2 regions of the Clostridium sp. JNZ X4-2 genome follow, and region 2 is predicted to be linked to the other one. Evidence: a T-box and tRNA genes for the amino acid it is inferred to sense, from the RefSeq annotation. Region 2 holds a T-box; the other holds one or more tRNA genes.

Region 1 (11,459 bases), 1.3 Mb from region 2:
GGTTTCCTGAGGAAGGTTCGTCCACTCAGGGTAAGTCGGGACCTAAGCCGAGGCCGAAAGGCGTAGGTGATGGACAATCGGTTGAAATTCCGATACCGCATATAGATGAAAAAGACCAGAAGGGATGACGCAGGAGGATAGGATGTGCATACTGTTGGAGGTATGTCTAAGCAGTGAGTGAGAATACAGAGGGAAAACCATGTATTCAATTGCGAGCTGTTATGGGGAATCCGAAAGGAGAAGTATCTGATATCACACTGCCAAGAAAAGTCTCTATGGAATTTATGTGTGCCCGTACCGCAAACCGACACAGGTAGGTGAGGAGAGAATCCTAAGACCATCGGAAGAATTGTTGTTAAGGAACTCGGCAAATTGACTCCGTAACTTAGGGAGAAGGAGTGCCTCGAAAGAGGCCGCAGAGAAAAGGCTCAAGCAACTGTTTATCAAAAACACAGGTTTCTGCTAAAGCGAAAGCTGAAGTATAGGAGCTGACGCCTGCCCGGTGCTGGAAGGTTAAGGGGAATACTAAGCAGCAATGCGAAGGTAAGAACTTAAGCCCCAGTAAACGGCGGCCGTAACTATAACGGTCCTAAGGTAGCGAAATTCCTTGTCGGGTAAGTTCCGACCCGCACGAATGGCGTAATGATTTGAGCACTGTCTCGACAACAAATCCGGCGAAATTGAAATGCAAGTGAAGATGCTTGCTACCCGCGATTGGACGGAAAGACCCCGTAGAGCTTTACTGTAGCTTATCACTGAATTTCGGTATTGTCTGTACAGGATAGGTGGGAGACATGGAAGGAGTGGCGTCAGCCATTTTGGAGTCGATGTTGGGATACCACCCTGACAGTACTGGAATTCTAACCGGGTGCCATGAAACTGGCAACGGGACAATGTTAGGTGGGCAGTTTGACTGGGGCGGTCGCCTCCAAAAGAGTAACGGAGGCGTACAAAGGTTTCCTCAGAAGGGTTGGAAATTCTTCGGAGAGTGCAAAGGCATAAGGGAGCCTGACTGCGACACATACAGGTGGAGCAGGGACGAAAGTCGGTCTTAGTGATCCGGTGGTACCTCGTGGGAGGGCCATCGCTCAACGGATAAAAGCTACCTCGGGGATAACAGGCTGATCTCCCCCAAGAGTTCACATCGACGGGGAGGTTTGGCACCTCGATGTCGGCTCGTCGCATCCTGGGGCTGAAGTAGGTCCCAAGGGTTGGGCTGTTCGCCCATTAAAGCGGCACGCGAGCTGGGTTCAGAACGTCGTGAGACAGTTCGGTCCCTATCCGTCGCGGGCGCAGGAAATTTGAGAGGAGCTGTCCTTAGTACGAGAGGACCGGGATGGACTGACCTCTGGTGAACCAGTTGTTCCGCCAGGAGCACAGCTGGGTAGCTAAGTCGGGAAGGGATAAACACTGAAAGCATCTAAGTGTGAAGCCCCCCTCAAGACAAGATTTCCCACAGCGAAAGCTGGTAAGACCCCTTGAAGAACACAAGGTGATAGGTCAGAGGTGTAAGCGTGGCAACATGTTAAGCTGACTGATACTAATAGGTCGAGGGCTTGACCAAAAACAATATGGATAAATATTTACTGTGCAATTTTCAGAGGATATAGGTTAATTCTTATGAAATAGTATGCAAAAATAATGATAAAATTTCATAAAATATTAGCACTTAAATGGAAAGTGTAGTATAATATGAATTATAGTACTGTGAAGAGAAAAGTAAGTTAACTGTATCATTAAAGAGAGTCCTGGATGATGTGAATGGATATGAGAGGTTTTCTGAATTTGCACTTGGAGTTTAGAAGTTGATATTGTAGGCTTCTACGTTACCATACGTTATAATGGTAGAGTATTATCAATTAATTTGAAGTACTTTATAAGGTATGAGCCGTGAGGTTTATATGAAGTTGGGTGGATATCACGAAGGCTTTCGTCCCTTTTTAAGGGAGAAGGCCTTTTTTTATTGTAAAAAAGGAGTCTTGCTATTATGTCACAAAAAGAATTTGAGAAGAAATTGAAACAAATATTTGAATACTTTCATCAGACACCAGAATTATCTTATGAAGAATATAATACCACAGATAAATTGGCTGAGCTTCTTAAAGCAGCCAATATAGATATACTTGATTTACCACTAAAAACAGGTATTGTAGCTGAAATTAAAGGAAAAAAAGAGGGGCCTATAGTTGCAATAAGAACGGATATAGATGCTTTACCTGTTACTGAAGAAACAAATTTGTCATATAAATCTAAAAATCAGGGTAAGATGCATGCCTGTGGTCACGACTTTCATATGACAACTATACTTGGAGCTGCATATCTATTAAAAAGAGATGAAAAGAATCTTCAGGGAACTGTTAAAATTCTATTTCAGCCTGCTGAAGAATCTAGCCATGGTGCGGAGGAAATTATTAAAACTAAGGCTCTGGAAAACGTTCAGGCAATATTTGGCTTACACACCGCTCCGGATTTGGATGTAGGGACACTTGGAACAAATGTAGGTGCCCTGACAGCTGCTGTTGATAGATTTGAGGTTGAAGTTACAGGTGCAGGCACACATGCAGCACATCCTGATTTAGGTATAGATCCTATAGTTGTTATTTCAAATATAGTAATGGCATTACAGACAATTGTAAGTAGAAATATTCATCCTTTTGATCCTGCAATAGTGAGCGTAACTCACATAGAAAGCGGACATACATGGAATGTAATACCTGAGAAGGCTTATATTGAGGGTACAGTGAGAACACTTAATGAAGAAGATAGGAGTTTGATACCAAGGAATATAAAAACACTTGCACAAAATATTGCCAAGTCTTATGGTGCCAGGGCTGACTTCAGATGGTATGAAGGACCTCCGGCAACTAATAACGATAAAGCGTGGACAGAAGTGGCAATTAGGGTTGCCAAGGATACTGGTTATAAAGTGAAAATTATACCTCCTAAACTTGGGGGAGAAGATTTTGCCTATTATCAGAAAAAGTTGCCGGGTGCTTTTGTAGATATAGGGGTAGGGATAGGAGAGTCTCTTCATAGTCCCAAATTTAGAGCAGATGAGTCCGCCCTCCTAAAAAGCTCAGAATATTTTAGGAACCTTGCGGAGCAAGCACTGATTGTAATAAAAAAAGGTTAAGTACCTTATCTCATGGATGCTATTGCTAGCACTGGTTTTTTAAAATGAAAAATAAGTAGTAAGGAGGATTCCTTAAGTGATTGATTTAAAAGATGTATACAAAACATTTGATCAAAATGGGACAAAAATTCAAGCCCTGAAAGGGATAAATATAAATGTGGACAAAGGAGATATATATGGAGTTATAGGATTTAGTGGAGCAGGAAAAAGTACACTTTTAAGAATGGTTAATTTTCTTGAAAGGCCCACTTCTGGAACTGTAATAGTTAATGGAAAGGATATTGGAAAACTCAATAAAAAGCAGCTTATAAATATTAGAAAGCAAATAGGCATGATATTTCAACACTTCAATCTTTTGAATTCTAAGACTGTATTTGATAATGTGGCGATTCCATTAGTGCTTGATCATACACCTAAAAATAAAATATTAAAAAGGGTAGAAGAGCTTCTTAACTTTGTAGGACTGGAAAACAAATCAAAAAGTTATCCTGATGAACTATCAGGTGGACAAAAGCAGAGAGTGGGTATTGCAAGAGCACTTGCAACAAATCCTCATATACTTTTATGTGATGAAGCTACATCGGCTTTGGATCCACAAACAACTGAATCAATACTTGAACTTTTAAAAAAGATAAATCGAGAATATGATATTACAATTTTATTAATAACTCATCAGATGAATGTAATACAAAAAATTTGCAATAAAGTGGCTGTAATGGAAAAAGGTAAGATAATTGAAAAGGGAAGTGTAATAGATGTATTTGGAAATCCAAGGGAAAAAGTTACAAAAGATTTTGTTTATAGTGTAACTAATGATGATATTCCCATAAGCATATTAAAGCTTATTGAGAATAATAAGCAAGATGTAAAAAGCAGAAGACTTTTAAGACTGAAATTTATAGGGAATTCTGCATTGATACCAATGATATCCATAATAACAAAAAAATTTGATATTGAAATAAATATCCTAAATGCAAGTGTAACAGAGCTTCAGGATACACCTATGGTAAATATGATAATAGAATTTGAAAGTGATTGTGATTTAGTTAAAAAAATCAGTGATTATATTAAAAAACAGAATATTTTTGTAGAGGAGGTGGTATAAATGCAGACCATAGATATGTCTCAGATTTACACAGCAATACTGCAGACCTTATATATGATTTTCATACCTCTGTTGATAGGGTCTGTCTTAGGAACCGTTTTAGGAATATTAATGGTGACAACAAGGCCTGGAGGAATATTAGAGAACAAATATCTCTACAATATTTTGAATCCTATTGTAAATATATTTCGTTCTCTGCCTTTTATAATTTTGATGGTTGCAATAGTACCTTTTACTAAACTTATAGTTGGATCATCTATAGGCACAAGTGCTGCATTGGTACCTCTTACCGTTTTTATTATTCCGTATATTTCCAGGCTTGTAGAAAACTCACTTCTAGAAGTGGATAGTGGAACTATAGAAGCTGCAGAAGCAATGGGAGCAACATCTTTTCAGATAATATGGTATTTTTTACTTCCAGAGGCTATGGGTTCACTTGTTCTGTCACTTACTACTGCAACAATAGGGCTTGTAGGAGCTACTGCAATGGCAGGAACTATAGGTGGGGGAGGAATAGGAGATGTAGCGATATCCTATGGATATGAGAGATTTGATACTGAAGTAATGATTATTACAGTAATCCTGCTTATAGTATTTGTTCAACTTATACAAACAATAGGCAATACGCTTTCTAGAAAAGTTAGAAGACATTAAAAAATTTTAAGGGGGAAAATATAATGATGAAAAAAATACTAAAACCTACTATAGCATTACTGATTGTATTTATATCGGCAGTAGGCTTGGCGGGATGCGGATCAAAGAATGGTGCGGATTCCAGTACAAAGAAAGAGATAAAACTAGGGGTTTCTCCAGGGCCTTACAATGATCTTTTTAATGCAGGTGTAAAACCGATTCTTGAAAAAGAAGGTTATAAAGTCACACTAGTGAATTTCTCGGATCTTCTTCAATCAGAAGTGGCATTGACAGAAGGAAGTCTGGATTTTAATGTTGCACAGCACAATGCTTATGTTAAGGCATATAACAAGGAAAAGAAGGCAGACCTTGTGTCCATAGTAAAAATTCCCACAGTAAGGGCAGGAATTTTTTCTAATAAACATGCATCAATAAATGAGGTCAAACAAGGAGATACAATATTTATTCCTAAAGATCCATCAAATGCGGCAAGAGCTTATTCACTACTTGAAAAAGCTGGATGGATTAAGATAAAAGAGGGGGTAGTAAAAACTCTTGCAACTCAAAAGGATATAGCAGAAAATAAATATAATCTTAAAATAGTTGAAATGGATTCTTCACAAATACCACGTTCTCTTAATGAAGCAGATTATGCAGTGCTTCCAGGAGCTATTGTGTATATGGCAAAGATAGATGCAACTAAGGCACTTCTCTCTGAGACGCTTGTAGATGATCTTTATATAACTGTTGCAGTAGATGGCAAGAATAAAAATGCAAAATGGGCACAGGATATAGTAAAAGCTTATAAATCACAGGAATTTAAAAACTATTTAAAGGCAAATAATTCTAAAGGATATTGGGTCTTGCCAGGTGATCTCAAATAAATATAAAGTTTCCTAGTATTATATTATACCAATTAGAAAAGAAGGTTTATAAAACTTCTTTTCTAATTGGCTATTCCAATAAGAAAAAATTATTTTAAAAAGGTATTGACAATCAATCAAAAACACAGTATAATATTAAACTGTAGTGCAAATGAAAAAATATCTGGTGGTAATAACGTGAAGGCAACACCCCTTACCATTTCGAACAGGAAGGTTAAGCTTCACAGTGCCCATGGTACTGCAGGGGAGGCCCTGTGGAAGAGCAGGTCATCGCCAGGTAATATATGGATCTTTAGCTCAGTTGGTTAGAGCAACCGGCTCATAACCGGTTGGTCCGGGGTTCGAGTCCCTGAAGGTCCACCATACGGGGGTATAGCTCAGCTGGGAGAGCATCTGCCTTGCACGCAGAGGGTCAAGAGTTCGAATCTCTTTATCTCCACCAAATGAGTAACAATTTGTTACTCGTTTTTTATAGAAATTTATGTTTTGTGTGAATTATTCCGTGGTAGCTCAATGGTTGAGCATTCGGCTGTTAACCGAAGGGTTGGAGGTTCGAGCCCTCTCCACGGAGCCATTTAATTATATAGATAGTTTAGAAGAGAACTAAAAGTCGTGCTGACTTTTAGTTTATTTTTTTGTCTATTGTTATGTGTAGTATATTAAGTATAATCAAATTATTGCGAAAATTTACTTGATTTTAGAAGGGATTTTAATTTATAAGTAGAATATATAATTAAGCGCAAAGTAAGAGGAGGAATTGCTTATGAAAAAATATTCAACAAAGCATTTAAGAAATGTGGGGATCATTGGTCATAGTGGATCCGGAAAGACTACATTAACAGAAGCAATACTTTACTATACAAAGGCTATAGATAGATTTGGGAAAATTGAAGATGGAAATACTGTCAGCGATTATGACACTGAAGAAAAAAAGAGAAAAATATCTTTATCTGCATCAGTAGCTTCGTGTGAGCATAATGATGTAAAGATAAATTTAGTTGATATGCCGGGATATTTTGATTTTATAGGAGAAACTATGGAAGGATTAAGAGCCATTGATATAGCTATGATTGTTGTGTCAGGTGTATCTGGGATTCAGGTAGGAACTGAGAAGTCCTGGAATTATGTGAATAGAGATAATCTTCCCAGAGCTTTTTACGTAAATAAATTGGATAGGGAAAACTCCGATTTTGGCAAAGTACTGGAGGAGTTAAAAGAAAAGTTTGGTATATCTGTGGTACCTGTTCAATATCCAATAGGTAAAGAAAACGGTTTTAGAGGCGTTGTAAATGTAATATCAAGAAAAGCTAGAATATTTGACAACAAAAGTAAATCCATGATAGAGGCAGATATACCACAAGATATTTTAGAAAAAGTAGATGAATGTAAAAACATGATTATGGAAGCTGTAGCAGAAACAGACGAAGAACTTTTAGACAAATACTTCAACGAAGGTACTTTAAGTGATGAGGATATATATACGGGACTAATAAATGGATGTTCAAAAGGTGAGGTGGTGCCTGTAATGTGTGGTTCTGCTTTAACTGGAATAGGGATAGAAACCTTAATTGAAGATATAATTGAATGTTTTCCTTCACCTGAAAATTTAGAGTTGGTTAATGCCAAAAATATAGAGGATGATTCTGAACTTAGTGTGAGAATAAATGAAAGAGAACCTTTTTCGGCTTTTGTTTTTAAAACTATAGCAGATCCTTTTGTAGGAAAATTATCCTTATTCAGAGTTATAACAGGAAAGTTAAAATCTGATATGACAGTATATAATGTTAAAAAGAATAAAAATGAGAAAATAGGTGTCATGTACTTTTTAAAGGGCAAGCAGCAGATTCCTACCTCTGAAATAACAGCAGGGGATCTAGGTGCTGTAGCTAAACTACAATTTACAAATACGGGAGATACTTTATGTTATCCTCAATCTTCTATAATATTTGAAGATATTAATTTTCCCCAGCCGGTAATTTCAATGGCAGTTTTACCTAAATCTAAAAATGATGAAGATAAAATATTAAGTGGATTAAATAAGTTAATAGAAGAAGATCCTACTTTTAAGATATCAAGAGACATAGAAAATGCGGAAGCAATAATATGGGGTTTAGGCGAAACACATATTGATGTAATATCATGTAAATTAAAATCTAAATTTGGTGTAGAAGTTATTCTGCAAGAGCCCAAGGTACCTTATAGAGAAACTGTAAAGAAAACTTCAGACGTTCAGGGAAAACATAAAAAACAATCAGGTGGACATGGTCAATATGGTGATGTAAAAATTAAATTTGAACCAAGAAGTGACGGAGAAGATGACTTGGAATTTGTAGATAAAGTAGTGGGGGGAGTAGTGCCAAGACAATATATACCGGCAGTGGAAAAGGGATTGAGGGAGTGCATTAATCATGGAGTTCTGGCTGGTTATCCCGTAATAAGATTAAAGGCCACCCTGCATGATGGTTCCTATCATCCTGTAGATTCTTCAGAAATGGCATTTAAGGTAGCTGCCTCCTTAGCATATAAGAAGGGACTTTTAGAAGCAGAACCTATATTATTAGAACCAATTGAACATATAGAAATATTCGTGCCTGAATATTATATGGGAGATATAATCGGTGATATCAATAAAAAAAGAGGAAGAGTACTGGGAATGGAGAGTTCTGAGGAAAAACAGGTAATAATAGCTGAAATACCTCAAGCTGAAATGTTTAAATATGCTACGGATTTAAGATCTATGACTCAGGCTAGAGGAGATTTTACAATGAGGTTTGAGAGATATGAGGAAGTACCAAGTTCTGAGGTCAATAAGATAATAGAAAATAAGAATAAAGTGAAGATTAAAGAAGAATAAAATTAAAGAAGCTGCCCCAAGATAAAATTTGGAGGCGGCTTCTTTAATTTATGTATATTTCTAGTGGTTAAAATAAATAATAATTTCATAAATAATTATTTATTTGAGGAGATAATTTATGTCTGAATACAAAATGAATATAAAAGGAAAGATTGATTTGGAGGATTACAGCAGCATATATGATTATATGTCCATAATAGGAGAAAATGATAATTTAACTATAGAAATAAATGATGATGAAAATAAAAATGAGGAAATCATATGCAGCATGTTGAAAAATAAAAGATTCATTATCAGTTTAAATAAAGCTTATGCTGGAAATAAATATTGTATCAAGGCGTTTAAAAATATGGATTAGATTAAAAAAGTATTGTTTATATGTTATAATAAAAAATTATAAGGACCATATTGTAAATGTATATTCAACTTTTTAATAAGGGGAGAAATGTATGATTAAATTATATATAACAAGGCATGGAGAAACGTTATGGAATACTGAAATGAGAATGCAGGGCAGGAAGGATTCACCGCTCACTGAAAGAGGAATTCAACAAGCCAATCTGTTAAAAAAAAGGCTGGAAAATATAGATTTTAGTGTAATATATTCCAGCCCATTAGGTAGAACAGTAAAAACTTCAAAGATATTAGCAGGCCAAAGAAATATACCAATAATAAAAGATGATAGGCTTATGGAAATAGACTTGGGAAAATGGGAGGGCTTTAATCAAAAAGAAATTGAAGAGAAAAATTCAAAGCAGCTTCATAATTTTTGGACTAACCCCAAAGTTTATGAGCCGGATAATGGTGAAAGGTTTGAGCAGGTAAGAGCACGGATAATACCTTTAATAAAAGAGGTTATAAACAAATATGAAGGCAAGAATGTATTATTTGTAACTCACACTATAACTTTAAAGATTATAATGTCATACTTTGAGGATAGGCCTTTAGAGAAATTTTGGGATACACCCCATGTTCATCAGGCAAGTCTAAGTGAAGTGGATATACAAAATGGACAAGCTACTGTTATATTATACGGGGATTCATCACATTTAGGAGATGTAGAAAAAATAGAAACAGTATGATTAAAGAAATAAAATTAGAGTATATTTTAGAAAAATGGATAAAATGTTAGGTATATTAAGTATTTAACTGTAAAATACTTAATGTGGATGAATACAAGAGTTGATTAAAAATGAAGTTAATAATATTATTAAATAAAGGTCAAAGAAAGTCAAAGTCAAGAAGGTGATGAAGTGGCAAGATTATCAGATATAATAGAAGAATTTATAAAAGATATGTTTAATAACAGTGATGAAACTCAACTTCAGATTGGAAGAAATGATTTAGCCAACCATTTTAGCTGTGCTCCTTCTCAGATAAACTATGTTTTAACTACTAGGTTTACTGCTGATAAAGGCTATTATATAGAGAGTAAAAGGGGAGGCGGCGGATGTATAATTATAAGAAAGATGGAATTTAACTGCAATAGAAATTTACTCAAAACTATAGTTGAAAAAATAGGAGACAGTATAACTTATAATTCTGCTGTACAGCTTATAGAGGGACTATTTGAGGAAGAAGTAATAACAGAAAGAGAAGATATGATATTGAAGACTGTGGTAAATGATAGAGTATTAAATGTTTCACTTGAAAATAAAAATAAGTTGAGGGCAGATATATTAAAAGCTGTTATGGTGATTGTGTTTAATGCACCTAAATTTGTTATTAATAGATAAATTTATGATATAATAGGGAATATATTATAAGTGACTAAAACATGTGTATGGGAGTGATAATGTGCTTTGTGATATATGTAAGAAAAATGAAGCTACAGTTCATATAACAAAAATAATAAATGGTTCTAAGCAGGATATTAATTTATGTGAAAAATGTGCTATGGAGAAAGGAGAACTTAATTTTGTACCCCAGATAGATTTCGTATCTCCATTTAGTTTTCAGAATATATTGAGTGGGATTATGGATTATATGATAAATGCCAATGATGAGCAATATAAGAGTTTTGATATATCCTGTAAAAATTGTGGAACTTCCTATAGCGAATTTAAGAAAACTGGTCTTTTAGGATGCAGTGAATGCTATAAGAGCTTCAGCAGTATTTTAGGACCGATAATTAAAAGGGTTCAGGCAAATTTGGATCATACAGGGAAAATACCAAAACGAGCTGGTGAGGATATAATTGAAAAGAAAAAACTTTTGAAATTAAAAGCAGATCTTCAAAAAGCAGTATCATTAGAACAATATGAAAAGGCAGCGACGATAAGGGATATGATAAAGCAGATTAATGTACAGACTGAACAAAATAAAGATGACAAAAAGGAGGGTTAGCTATGGCTATGGACAATTGGATGACTGCTTGTAATAATGACGAAGATTTAGTTATAAGCAGTAGAATGAGGTTGGCAAGAAATCTGGCTAAAATTCCTTTCCCTCACAAATTAAGTGTAGAAAAAAGTAGAGAAGTAATTAAACGTGTAGAAAATGCATTTTATGCTTCTTCAAATACTGAACAGGGATTTAGGACTAATTATTTATGGGAAAAGAATAACAATGAAAGGCAGCTTTATTTGGAAAAACATCTTATAAGTAAAAATTTAATAGACAACAGTGATAAAACGGCTTTTATTCTTAACAATAAGGAAACCGTAAGCATTATGATAAATGAGGAAGATCATGTAAGAATCCAGTGCATAACATCAGGGCTAAATTTAGAAGAAGTATATGATTTAAGTGATAAAATAGATGATTTTCTGGAGGAAAATCTTGAATATGCATTTGATGAGAAGCTGGGATATTTAACAGCATGTCCTACCAATATAGGTACAGGATTGA
Region 2 (11,459 bases):
TATTACTCCCCTTTTTTCTAATACATTTCCTATTTGTTCTATATCATATCCTTCAGGTATTATTACCTTTACAGGCCTGTCATCCTTAATTCCCTTTTCCAAGTAGGTTACAAAGTCATCCAAGTTTATATCTTTTGAAAAAGAATATATTCCAGGCTTTACCTTGGTACTGCCAAAGTGTTTATCTGCATACCATTTTAGCATAAGTGGACTTTTTATAAATTTGTCAGCATTTAAGTCATCTATAACTTCATCTAAACTTTCCTTTTGTTTTACATGAAAACTTATTTCTTTTTCATTGAATTTAAGTGGGTATCTTATATTTTGCAAGCAGAAATATAAGATACCACCAATTAATATAATTAAAGCCAAACTGCAGAGTAAAAAAATACTTTTTTTTAAGTCTCTTTTCACCGCCAACAACCCTTTCTATTTTCTTCTTATGGCCTTTTTCCTCAAATCTGTATTCAATATTTTTTTTCTCATTCTTATACTTTTGGGAGTAATCTCCACCAATTCATCTGAAGCTATAAATTCCAATGATTTTTCCAGGCTCATTTCAGTTACAGGCACTAATTTTAATGAATCATCAGCTCCTGATGATCTTGTATTGGACAGATGTTTTTTCTTGCATACATTTACTTCTATATCATCTGCCCTTGAACATTCACCAGCTATCATTCCCTCATATACTTCCACGCCTGGTCCTATAAATAAAATTCCTCTTTCCTGAGCATTAAAAAGTCCATAGGTTATAGATACCCCTGGTTCGAACACTACAAGTGAACCCCTTGTTCTTCCTGGTATTTCTCCCTTGTAATCTTCATATCCATCCAGTACATGATTCATTATACCATTGCCCTTGGTATCAGTCATAAATTCATTTCTAAATCCAATAAGTCCTCTGGAAGGTATTCTAAATTCCAATCTGGTATATCCGTTTATGGCCGAAGTCATATTCACCATTTCAGCTTTTCTTGGTCCAAGCTTTTCCATAACCACACCCATGAATTCTTCAGGTACATCTATAGTAAGGTATTCAATTGGCTCCAATTTTTTCCCATTTTTTTCTTTAAATATAACTGTTGGCTTGGAAACCTGAAATTCATAGCCTTCTCTTCTCATAGTTTCTATTAAAACCGAAAGATGAAGTTCTCCTCTTCCGCTTACTTTGAAACAATCCGCTAAATCAGTTTCCTCTACTTTAAGTGCCACATTGGTTTCCAGTTCTTTCTTCAGCCTATCTCTCAGATGCCTTGAAGTTACAAAATCTCCTTCTTTCCCTGCAAATGGTGAATCATTCACCATAAAGTTCATGGTTAGCGTAGGTTCATCTATAGCTACAAAGGGAAGAGCTTCCGGTTTTGAAGCATCAGCTATGGTTTCACCTATATTTATATCAGGGATTCCTGAAACTGCCACTATATCACCTAATTTTGCGCTATTTACCTCTTCTTTTTTCAAACCATTATACAAATAAAGATTGGATACCTTCACGTTTTCTACTTTATTTCCTTTTCTTATGAGTACAACTGGCTCATTTTTCTTTATACTTCCTCTTGTTATTTTACCCACACCTATCCTGCCTACATATTCATTGTGATCTATAGTTGTTATGAGAAGCTGCAGGGGCATATCCAAATAACCCTGGGGTGCGGAAACATTTTTTATTATGGTATCAAAAAGAGGTTCCATAGTAGTGGATTTATCCTCCATTTCTTTTTTGGCGAATCCTGCCTTTGCCGAACAGTATACTACACTGAAATCCAACTGTTCATCACTAGCTCCTAATTCTACAAACAGATCAAATACCTCGTCTAAAACTTCAGATGGTCTTGCATCTGGTTTATCTATTTTATTTATTACAACTATTGGTTTTAGTTTTAACTCCAATGCCTTTTTTAAAACAAATTTTGTCTGCGGCATTGGTCCTTCAGCTGCATCTACCACCAATAGAACACTATCTACCATTTCAAGTACACGCTCTACCTCTCCGCCAAAATCCGCATGGCCCGGCGTATCTACAATATTGATCTTAATTCCCTTGTGGGTCACTGAAGTATTCTTTGAAAGTATGGTAATTCCTCTCTCTTTTTCAATTGCATTTGAATCCATAACTCTTTCTTCAACTTTTTCATTTGCCCTAAATATATTGCTCTGTCTTAATAGTGCATCTACTAATGTAGTTTTGCCATGATCTACATGGGCGATTATTGCCACATTTCTTATATCATTTCTTGTAAATAAATTCATTCTTACTCCTCCAATTTATACTTAACCTATCGAATATATTAAAATACACGATAAACGCTCAAAAAAATTGGATACCTTTTTTGTATCCAATCTTAGAGCTGCCACATTTATTTTAATATCATAACATTAAAAAGTCAACTTTATAAAGCATCAGTTAACGGTTTTCACTGTATACTACCTTTATTTTTATCTTCTTCAAATGAAAAATCTATTCCTATGGCATCATTTAATATCTTCAGTATATCCTGCCACATGATACTAAATTTTTGTTCTGCCTGTATATACTCATTTACATAGGTGTTAGCTGAAATTACAGCTCCCATGCTTTTGAATTTTTTCATAACCTCATCTGAAACTCTTCCATTTTGAACCTGTTCTGAATATGCTTCCATCTGAATTTTTCTAAAATCACCCAGCATTGTTTTATAATCCTCATTGTCCTCTATTTTTTTACTGGATTTTTGAAGTGTCAGCACCTCATCAGTTTTCTTAAGTTCTTCTGCAAGTTCCCTTGCTTTATCATATATGCTCATTGTGAATATTCTCCCATTTAATACAATATTATATTTCCATAATTATTGGCAATATCATAGGTTTTCTCTTTGTCTTTTCATAGAGAAATGATCTAAGTACTTCTTTTACATTGGATTTTATACTTGACCATTCTGTAATATGTTTTTCCTGGCAATTCTTCAAAGCACCACGTACAAGTTCTCTTGCTTCTTCCATCAAATCCTCTGATTCCCGAACATAAACAAAACCTCTGGATATTATATCAGGTCCCGCAATAACAGTACCCGTTTCCTTTTCAATTGTAATTACAACTGTAAGTATCCCATCTTGAGAAAGATGTCTTCTGTCCCTTAAAACTATATTCCCCACATCTCCAACTCCAAGTCCATCTACAAAAACCTGACCGGATACCACCGTTCCAGTTTTTCTTATGGAATCTCTGGAAACCTCTATAACATCACCATTGTCTGCTATAACCACATTATTGGGATTTAGCCCAAGATTCATTGCCAAGTCCGCATGCTGCTTTAAATGCCTGTATTCTCCGTGTACTGGCATAAAAAACTTAGGTTTCACAAGAGTGTGCATCAGTTTTAATTCTTCCTGACATGCATGTCCGGATACATGAACATCTGCCAATGCTTCATATATTACCTCCGCTCCCTTTTTAAATAATTGATTTATCACTCCGGAAACTAATTTTTCATTTCCAGGTATAGGGTTTGCTGAAATTATTATTGTATCTCCTGGAATAATATTTACCTTTTTATGCTCGGAAGCTGCCATTCTGGAAAGTGCCGACATTGGTTCTCCCTGACTCCCTGTAGTTATTATAGCTATTTTATTCCCAGGGTATTTATTTATATTGTCTATATTGATAAGTGTGTTTTTCTTAATGTCTATATATCCCAAATTCATGGCTACTTCCATTATATTTTCCATACTTCTTCCGGAAATTGCCACCTTTCTGTCATATTTCTCAGCGGCTGTAATCACCTGTTGTATTCTGTGAATATTCGATGCAAAAGTTGCAACTATTATCCTGCTTTTTGCCACAGCAAAAAACTTTTGAAAGGTCTGTCCTACAGTCCTCTCGGACATAGTATATCCAGGTCTCTCTACATTGGTACTATCTGCCAGCATGACAGTTACTCCTCTTTTACCAAGTTCTGCAAATCTGGCTAAGTCAATCACACTGCCATCAATAGGAGTGTAATCCACTTTAAAATCTCCGGTATGCAGTATGATCCCCACAGGGGTAAAAACTGCAATGGCCATGGAATCAGCTATACTGTGGCTGGTTCTTATAAATTCCACGGACATATTATCTAATTTAATCACATCTTTTGCCTTTACGCATTTTAAATCCACTACGTCATTCAAATTATGTTCCTTTAATTTGGATTCAACAATACCCAACGTCAATTTAGTGCCATATACCGGTACATTAATCTCCCTTAACACATAGGGTAATGCTCCTATGTGATCTTCATGACCATGAGTTAAAAATATACCCTTTACCTTATCTACATTCTTTTTAAGATAGGTGATATCAGGTATGACTATGTCAATCCCCAGCATTTCTTCATCTGGGAATTTCAAGCCACAATCAATCACTATTATCTCATCTTTATATTCTATCACTGTAATATTCTTTCCTATCTCGCTTAGTCCACCTAATGGAATAATTTTTACTTTATCTTTTTCCTTTCGCAAAAAATCTTTCCTCCTTATTCAATTTATTTTGTTATTTTCACAACTAGTAATACGTAACTTACGAATAAACAATTCATAAAGCAGTATGAATATTAAATTTCAAAATACACCGAACCCACATTTTCTGCTAAATAGTTCTCCATAGATATACAAATTACAAATTGCAGTTATTATTTATATTTGCCTGACTTTTTACAGTCGCTGCATATTCCATAAAATTTTAAACTGTGATTTAAAATTTTAAAATCATATTTTTTTTCTATTTTTCTTTCCAAAGGCTCCAAAAGATCATCCGTTACCTCTATTATCTTTGAACATTTAGTGCATATCAAATGATGATGCTGGTGGTTTTCCTCCTTGTGTATTATTTCATATCTGTTACACCCGTCATCTAAATCCAATTTGCATATGACTCCTATATCATCCAGAAGCTGTACTGTTCTATAAACCGTAGCTAAGCCAATTTCAGGGCATTCACCTCTAACTTGATCATATATCTCTTCCGTTGTCAAGTGCTGACCCTCATTTCTTATTATAATATCAACTACAGCTCTTCTCTGGGGTGTAAGTTTATACCCCTTTTCCTTTAAGCTATTTTTTAATCTCTCTATTTCTGAAGAGGAAAGCTTTGACATCACTATACCCCCATTTCAACTTAAATTTAAAATATCTCCAGAACTTCTATATTATAAGTCTAATATAGTATAAAACTATTGTCAATTGAAAATCAATTAATATTAAAATTAAAAGTTTCACTTTATGAAGCTCCTAATTTTAATATTAATGGGACAGTTATTGAAATAAAGTTTCATATACTTCTGAAACCTCATTAAATTCATCTTCATCTTCCACCGTTGCAAAAATTTCTTCTCCATTTTCATCTTCTATTATTTTAAGTACTATGGCTTCCTCTGATTCTTTACATTCTTCAGGCATTGCAATAACATATTCCCTGTCTTCTATATCCAATTTAGTAACAACCTCAAATTGAACTTTTTTCCCATCTTCATCTTCCAGCACTAAATTTTGAATATTATTTTCCATATAAGTTTTACTCCTCTTAAATTAAAAATCCGCTTTACAAAAGCAATTATTTTGAAATACTGTCTAAATACCCCTGTAAAATATATGTAGCTGCCATTTTATCCACTATCTTTTTTCTCTTTGCCCTGGATAAGTCTCCTTCCAGCATAGCCCTATTGGCTGCAACAGTGGTTAACCTTTCGTCCCACATCTTTAGGGGCAGCTTTATAAATTCTTCTATGGTTTTACAAAATTTTATTACCTTTTCACTCTGGGGTCCCAGTGTTCCGTTCATATTTTTAGGAAGCCCGGAAACAATCAGTTCTACATTATACTTTTTGCAGACAGCTTTCAGCTCATCAATATCCTTTTCCTCGTTTCTTCTCCTTATAGTGGTAATTCCCTGTGCTGTAAATCCCAATGGATCACTTAGTGCAACACCTATAGTCCTATCGCCTATATCCAGTCCCAGTATTCTCACATTTTCACTCTCCTCAATTATTATGCTCATATTTAAAATAAAAATGCCCTAAAAGGACATTTTTATTTTATGCCTAAATAGGCTTTCAAGACTTCCTCAAGTATTTCATCTCTCTCAAGTTTTCTAACCAATGACCTTGCTCCATTGTAATTTGTTATATAAGTTGGATCACCTGAAATCAAGTATCCCACCAACTGATTTACCGGATTATACCCTTTTTTAATTAGCGAATCATAAACTTCAGTTAATATTTCTTTTGTCAGTGCTTTCTTGCTTTCAGAAATGTCAAACTGAATAGTATTGTCGTTGCTCATATATATCACCCCGCTAACGTTCTAATAAGTCTATTATAAAACATATTTCATAAAATGTATACTATCTAACTTTTTTTTCCATAATCATACTGCATTTTTCTATGGCCTCTCCTAATTTTTCAGGTAACTTTCCTCCAGCCTGAGCCATATCCGGTCTTCCACCTCCACTTCCTCCAGTTATGGATGCAATTTCCCTTATGATTTTCCCACAATGAATACCATTTTTTACTGCTTCCTTAGTTGCCATGGCTACAAGTTGGACTCTTCCATTTACACTGCTTCCCAATACCACCAGACAATTTTTATATTTACTTCTTATTTTATCCCCCAATTCTCTAAGGGCATTGGCATCAGCTTCTTTTAGTACGCCTGTAAAAAGGCTTGTGCCTCCAACCACTTTCACTCCATTTAAAATATCAGTTTCTGCATTTCCTGCTAATTTCAATTTTAACTGCTGAATTTCTCTTTCAGATGCCTTTAATTCATTAAATTGCAAATCCAGTTTATGAATTACTTCCTTTTCAGAGCATTTCAATTTACTTGATATTTCTTTTAACATATCATTTTTTGAATTTAAGTATTTCATTGCACTTTCCCCTGTAACAGCTTCTATTCTTCTTATGCCAGAAGCTATGCCGGTTTCAGAAATTATTTTAAACAATCCTATTTCACCAGAGTTGTTTACATGTGTTCCCCCACAAAGTTCTTTGCTGAAATCTCCTATAGATACCACTCTTACCTTATCTTTATATTTGCTGTCAAAAAGTGCTATTGCACCGCTTTCCCTGGCTTTTTCCAAAGACATCACTTCAGTTTTTACGGATTGAACCGCCATTATATTTTTATTCACTATATCTTCAATTTCCTCCAGCCTTTCACGGTTTAAAGGTTCGAAATAATTAAAATCAAATCTCAGTCTGTATTCATCTACATAGGAACCAGCTTGATGTACATGTTCCCCCAGAACTCTTCGCAGTGTTTCATCTAAGATATGAGTTGCAGTATGATTTTTCTTTATACTGTTTCTTCTATTTTCATCTACACTTAAAACCACATCATCACCCAGACTTAAGGTACCTGAAATTACCTTTATAAAATGAAGTATTTTACCTGCCACATTATTCTTGCAGTCTGAAACTTCACCTCTGAAATTTTCATTATATACAGTTCCGCTGTCTCCTACCTGACCGCCCATTTCAGCATAAAAAGGTGTATTTTCAACTACAATAACTCCCTCTTCCCCTTGGCCTAAAATGGAAACAAATTCTTCATCCTTCAACATGAGCTTAACCCTGGAATTTGATTTTAACCTATCATAACCTTCAAATATAGTATTCACTTCCAGAGGAATTTTATTTAACGGAGTATCTTCTGCACCCATATAATTTGTCTCCACTCTGGCAGCTCTTGCCATATTTCTTTGATTTTTCATATTCTTATTGAAGCCCTCCAGATCCGCGGTCATATTTTTTTCTTCTAATATCTCTTCAGTAAGCTCCACGGGAAATCCATAGGTATCATACAGTTTAAATACCTTATCTCCTTGTAATATGGAACTATTATCCCTCTTTAACTGGGTTATAAATTCATTCAAAATCTGAATTCCACTATCTATTGTTACAGCAAATCTTTCCTCTTCAATTTTTATGATCTTTTTTATGTAGTCTTCCCTTTCTCTCAATTCGGGATAACTTTCACAGGAATTATCTATAACTGCCTTAGAAATTTTATATAAGAAAGCTCCTTTTATTCCAAGAGATTTTCCGTGTTTTGCTGCCCTTCTCAAGAGCCTTCTCAGTACATATCCACGTCCTTCATTAGATGGAAGTATTCCATCACTTATCATAAATATAATACTTCTTATGTGATCCGTTATTATCCTAATGGATACATCGCTATTTTTATCCTTGCCATAAGGACTGCAGGACATATTACTTACTTCTTTTAATATGGCCTTTATAGTATCAACTTCAAATATGTTTTCCTTGCCCTGCATTATAACAGCCATTCTTTCAAGCCCCATACCCGTATCTATATTAGGTTTTGGCAGTCTGTTATAATTCCCCTGTTCATCCCTGTCAAATTGAGTAAAAACCAGATTCCAAAACTCCAATATTCTATCATTATCCCCTGCTTTTATAAATTCTTCTACTGTGTCTATTTTACCTTCTCCTTTATCATAGTGAATTTCAGAACAAGGCCCGCAGGGACCTACCCCATGTTCCCAAAAATTATCTTCCTTTCCCAGTCTAAAAATTCTTGAACTATCTATATCCGTATCCTTTACCCATATATCATAGGCCTCATCATCATCTAAATATATTGTAACATACAATTTATCCTTTGGCAGTTTCAAAACTTGAGTGGTAAATTCCCATGCCCAGGGAATTGCTTCCTTTTTAAAATAGTCTCCAAAAGAAAAATTTCCAAGCATTTCAAAAAAAGTACCATGCCTTGAGGTTTTCCCCACATTCTCGATATCTCCTGTCCTTATGCACTTCTGACAGGTAGTCACTCTGCTTCGAGGCGGAATCTTAAGTCCTGTAAAATATGGCTTAAGAGGTGCCATTCCAGCATTTATCAAAAGTAAACTCTTATCATTTTTTGGAACCAAAGAAAAACTATGCAGTCTCAAATGCCCTTTACTTTCAAAAAAACTCAAATACAGCTCTCTAATTTGGTTTAGCCCTAATTTTTCCATATACATCTCTCCTTTATATCGTTTAAATCATTCGCATATCAGTCATCATAGATTTAACTTTTGCTTAAATAAATAAAAACCCTTCACTCCCACAAGGGACGAAAGATTTTTTTCGCGGTACCACCCTAATTATACAGATATTTAAAATAAAATCCGTATCTCTTAAATAGTATAATACAAGTTCACAGACAGCTTCAACATATCTCACAAGAAGTTTGCACCTTCCACTTCCTCTCTTTATATATGAGAAAATATTTACTCCTTCCATTCATCACTTTATCATTCAATTAATATACAAATTATAAGTTAAATGCACACCTATGTCAATATTTATCTCCAGGTAAATCAAAATAAATAATAATTTAAGTCTTCATACAATATTTTAATTATAACTCCCATGGGCACTGCCAGTATCATTCCAATAAAACCTGCTGCTTTTCCCCCAATTATCAAAAGAAGTATTATTACCAGAGGATGCATACTAATACTATCACCTGTAACCTTTGGAGACAGTATATTGCCCTCTACCTGCTGCAATATATAAAGCCATATTGCAGTCCACAGTGCCGCTCTAGGGGATTTTACAATAGCTATAAATATAGCCGGCAGGGCACCGAATATAGGTCCGAAATATGGGATTATATTAAAGAATGCATTTAAAACAGATAATATTATGGGAAAATCCACTTTTAAAACTATTAAGATAAAAAGTGTAGCTATACCTACCAGGGCACTTAAAATCAGCTGGCTCATTATATACCTGCCCAATATTTTATCTGCATGGCAGCATACTTTTTCAATTATATTTCTACTGCTCATTGGAAATACAGAAAGTATTTTTCCGTTTATACATTCTCCATCTGCCAGTAGATAATAGGTTATTATGGGTATGACTATTATGGATAAAAAGTTTTGTCCTATATACATCAGTGAATCAAATATTTTGGCACATATATTCATAATTTCACTGTCAATTTTATTGTTTAAATTTACAGTCAGTGCATAAATGGTCCTATTATCTTGAACCGGCTTTAATTTCATATAAAAATTATCCACCATGCTTTGTATGCTGCCTGCAGCAGCCTTTAAACTCAAACTCTCCTTAAATAGAGATGGTATGAGGATTGCAAATGTACTTATTACTAGCAGTATCAGTAAACTTATCAAAAAAAAGGCGCTTATCCTTTTGTTTATTCCCTTGTTTAGAATTGAATTATATATTGGTTTTAGTGTATATGCTATTAAAAAAGATATAAAAACCAAATATATTATTTCTCTCAGCAGGGAGCTCATTATGATAAATACAATGACTGCGGCAGTGATTACTATCACTGTCAAGTATCTGATATTGCTTTTTTTATGAATATTCATAGATATCATCTTCCATAATTTTAGTCAAATTTAAAAGCCTTAACATTCCTCTTTTTTTAATAGTTTATGAGCTGAATTAAAGAACTTAAAATTTTGTTTTTTCCCTCTGTAGAGTAAATTTTTATCTCCCAGTATCAAATCATCTACAAGCAATATTTTCTTGCCGCTTATAAAATTATTTATAAATCCAGTAGACAATATAAAAGCTTTTATTGAAAACTCTTTTTTATCAAATAACATATCCTCAACTACACCAATGAGATCAGCTTTTTTATCCACTACATTCATATTTTTTATATGTTCAAATTGAAGATACTCACCTCTTTTCACTGCAGTGGCTATTATTACAGATGTAAAATTTACCACATCATTTATATGAACATTTAATGCCTTTTTAAATATATTATTGGGAGTTATTACGAATCCCTCTATTTTTTTATTGTTGAAATTCAATATTATATCACTTATAAATCCCAGTGAATTTCCAGAAATATCTATAACATCTTTAAATATAAAATCCATTGTCCTATACAAAATATCACCTTTAATTTGAAAATAATATTTTTATTTTATCCAAAAAATAAAAAAAATATAACTCTGACAAGTTATATTTTAAAAAACTATTTATTTATCTCTTTTAACCTTGATTTGCATCATTTTATTGTAATCATCTACCATATCCTGTAGAGTAGTAAATTTCATAACTTGATCCATACTGTCTTTTATCTTACTCCATAAAAGTCTGGTAGCACAACAATCCACCTTGCTGCAGGGACTTTCATTATTTTCATCTATACAATCTGAAATTTCTATAGGGCCCTCCAATACTTCCATTATATCTGCTATAGTTATATCCTTAGGTTCCCTGTTTAAAATATATCCCCCCTGCGCTCCCCTTATGCTCTTAATTAAATTGGATTTCCTCAAGCTGGAAAATAACTGTTCCAAATAATATTCTGATATGTTTTGTCTTTCCGATATACTTTTTATAGATGAAGGCTCATGGCTGTAATGGATAGCTAAATCCACCATAGCTTTTACACCATATCTTCCTTTTGTGGACAGCTTCAATTAATCACTTCCCATC

Evidence for each region. A T-box is a leader RNA that pairs with one kind of tRNA and senses whether it is charged. The one in region 2 lies ahead of alaS (alanine--tRNA ligase), so its partner is inferred to be a tRNA-Ala.
Region 1: it encodes a tRNA-Ala, which carries the amino acid that the T-box ahead of alaS (alanine--tRNA ligase) is inferred to sense. The anticodon was not compared.

The regions. Positions count from the first base shown of each region.
Region 1 is NZ_CM142685.1:77,537-88,995, forward strand. It holds rRNA gene ACYUJ6_RS00465 (23S ribosomal RNA) at 1-1,564, shown strand, start outside; gene ACYUJ6_RS00470 (amidohydrolase) at 1,988-3,133, shown strand; gene ACYUJ6_RS00475 (methionine ABC transporter ATP-binding protein) at 3,210-4,238, shown strand; gene ACYUJ6_RS00480 (methionine ABC transporter permease) at 4,239-4,892, shown strand; gene ACYUJ6_RS00485 (MetQ/NlpA family ABC transporter substrate-binding protein) at 4,916-5,755, shown strand; rRNA gene rrf (5S ribosomal RNA) at 5,918-6,034, shown strand; tRNA gene ACYUJ6_RS00495 (tRNA-Ile) at 6,042-6,118, shown strand; tRNA gene ACYUJ6_RS00500 (tRNA-Ala) at 6,122-6,197, shown strand; tRNA gene ACYUJ6_RS00505 (tRNA-Asn) at 6,255-6,329, shown strand; gene fusA (elongation factor G) at 6,519-8,609, shown strand; gene ACYUJ6_RS00515 (hypothetical protein) at 8,728-8,967, shown strand; gene ACYUJ6_RS00520 (histidine phosphatase family protein) at 9,059-9,691, shown strand; gene ACYUJ6_RS00525 (CtsR family transcriptional regulator) at 9,863-10,345, shown strand; gene ACYUJ6_RS00530 (UvrB/UvrC motif-containing protein) at 10,407-10,955, shown strand; gene ACYUJ6_RS00535 (protein arginine kinase) at 10,964-11,459, shown strand, end outside.
Region 2 is NZ_CM142685.1:1,365,059-1,376,517, reverse strand. It holds gene mltG (endolytic transglycosylase MltG) at 1-414, opposite strand, end outside; gene typA (translational GTPase TypA) at 430-2,253, opposite strand; gene ACYUJ6_RS06635 (YlbF family regulator) at 2,418-2,786, opposite strand; gene ACYUJ6_RS06630 (ribonuclease J) at 2,815-4,482, opposite strand; gene ACYUJ6_RS06625 (Fur family transcriptional regulator) at 4,653-5,117, opposite strand; gene ACYUJ6_RS06620 (DUF1292 domain-containing protein) at 5,275-5,526, opposite strand; gene ruvX (Holliday junction resolvase RuvX) at 5,573-5,986, opposite strand; gene ACYUJ6_RS06610 (IreB family regulatory phosphoprotein) at 6,049-6,300, opposite strand; gene alaS (alanine--tRNA ligase) at 6,362-9,001, opposite strand; T-box leader at 9,093-9,282, opposite strand; gene ACYUJ6_RS06600 (AI-2E family transporter) at 9,347-10,372, opposite strand; gene ACYUJ6_RS06595 (PRC-barrel domain-containing protein) at 10,412-10,906, opposite strand; gene ACYUJ6_RS06590 (RrF2 family transcriptional regulator) at 10,997-11,443, opposite strand.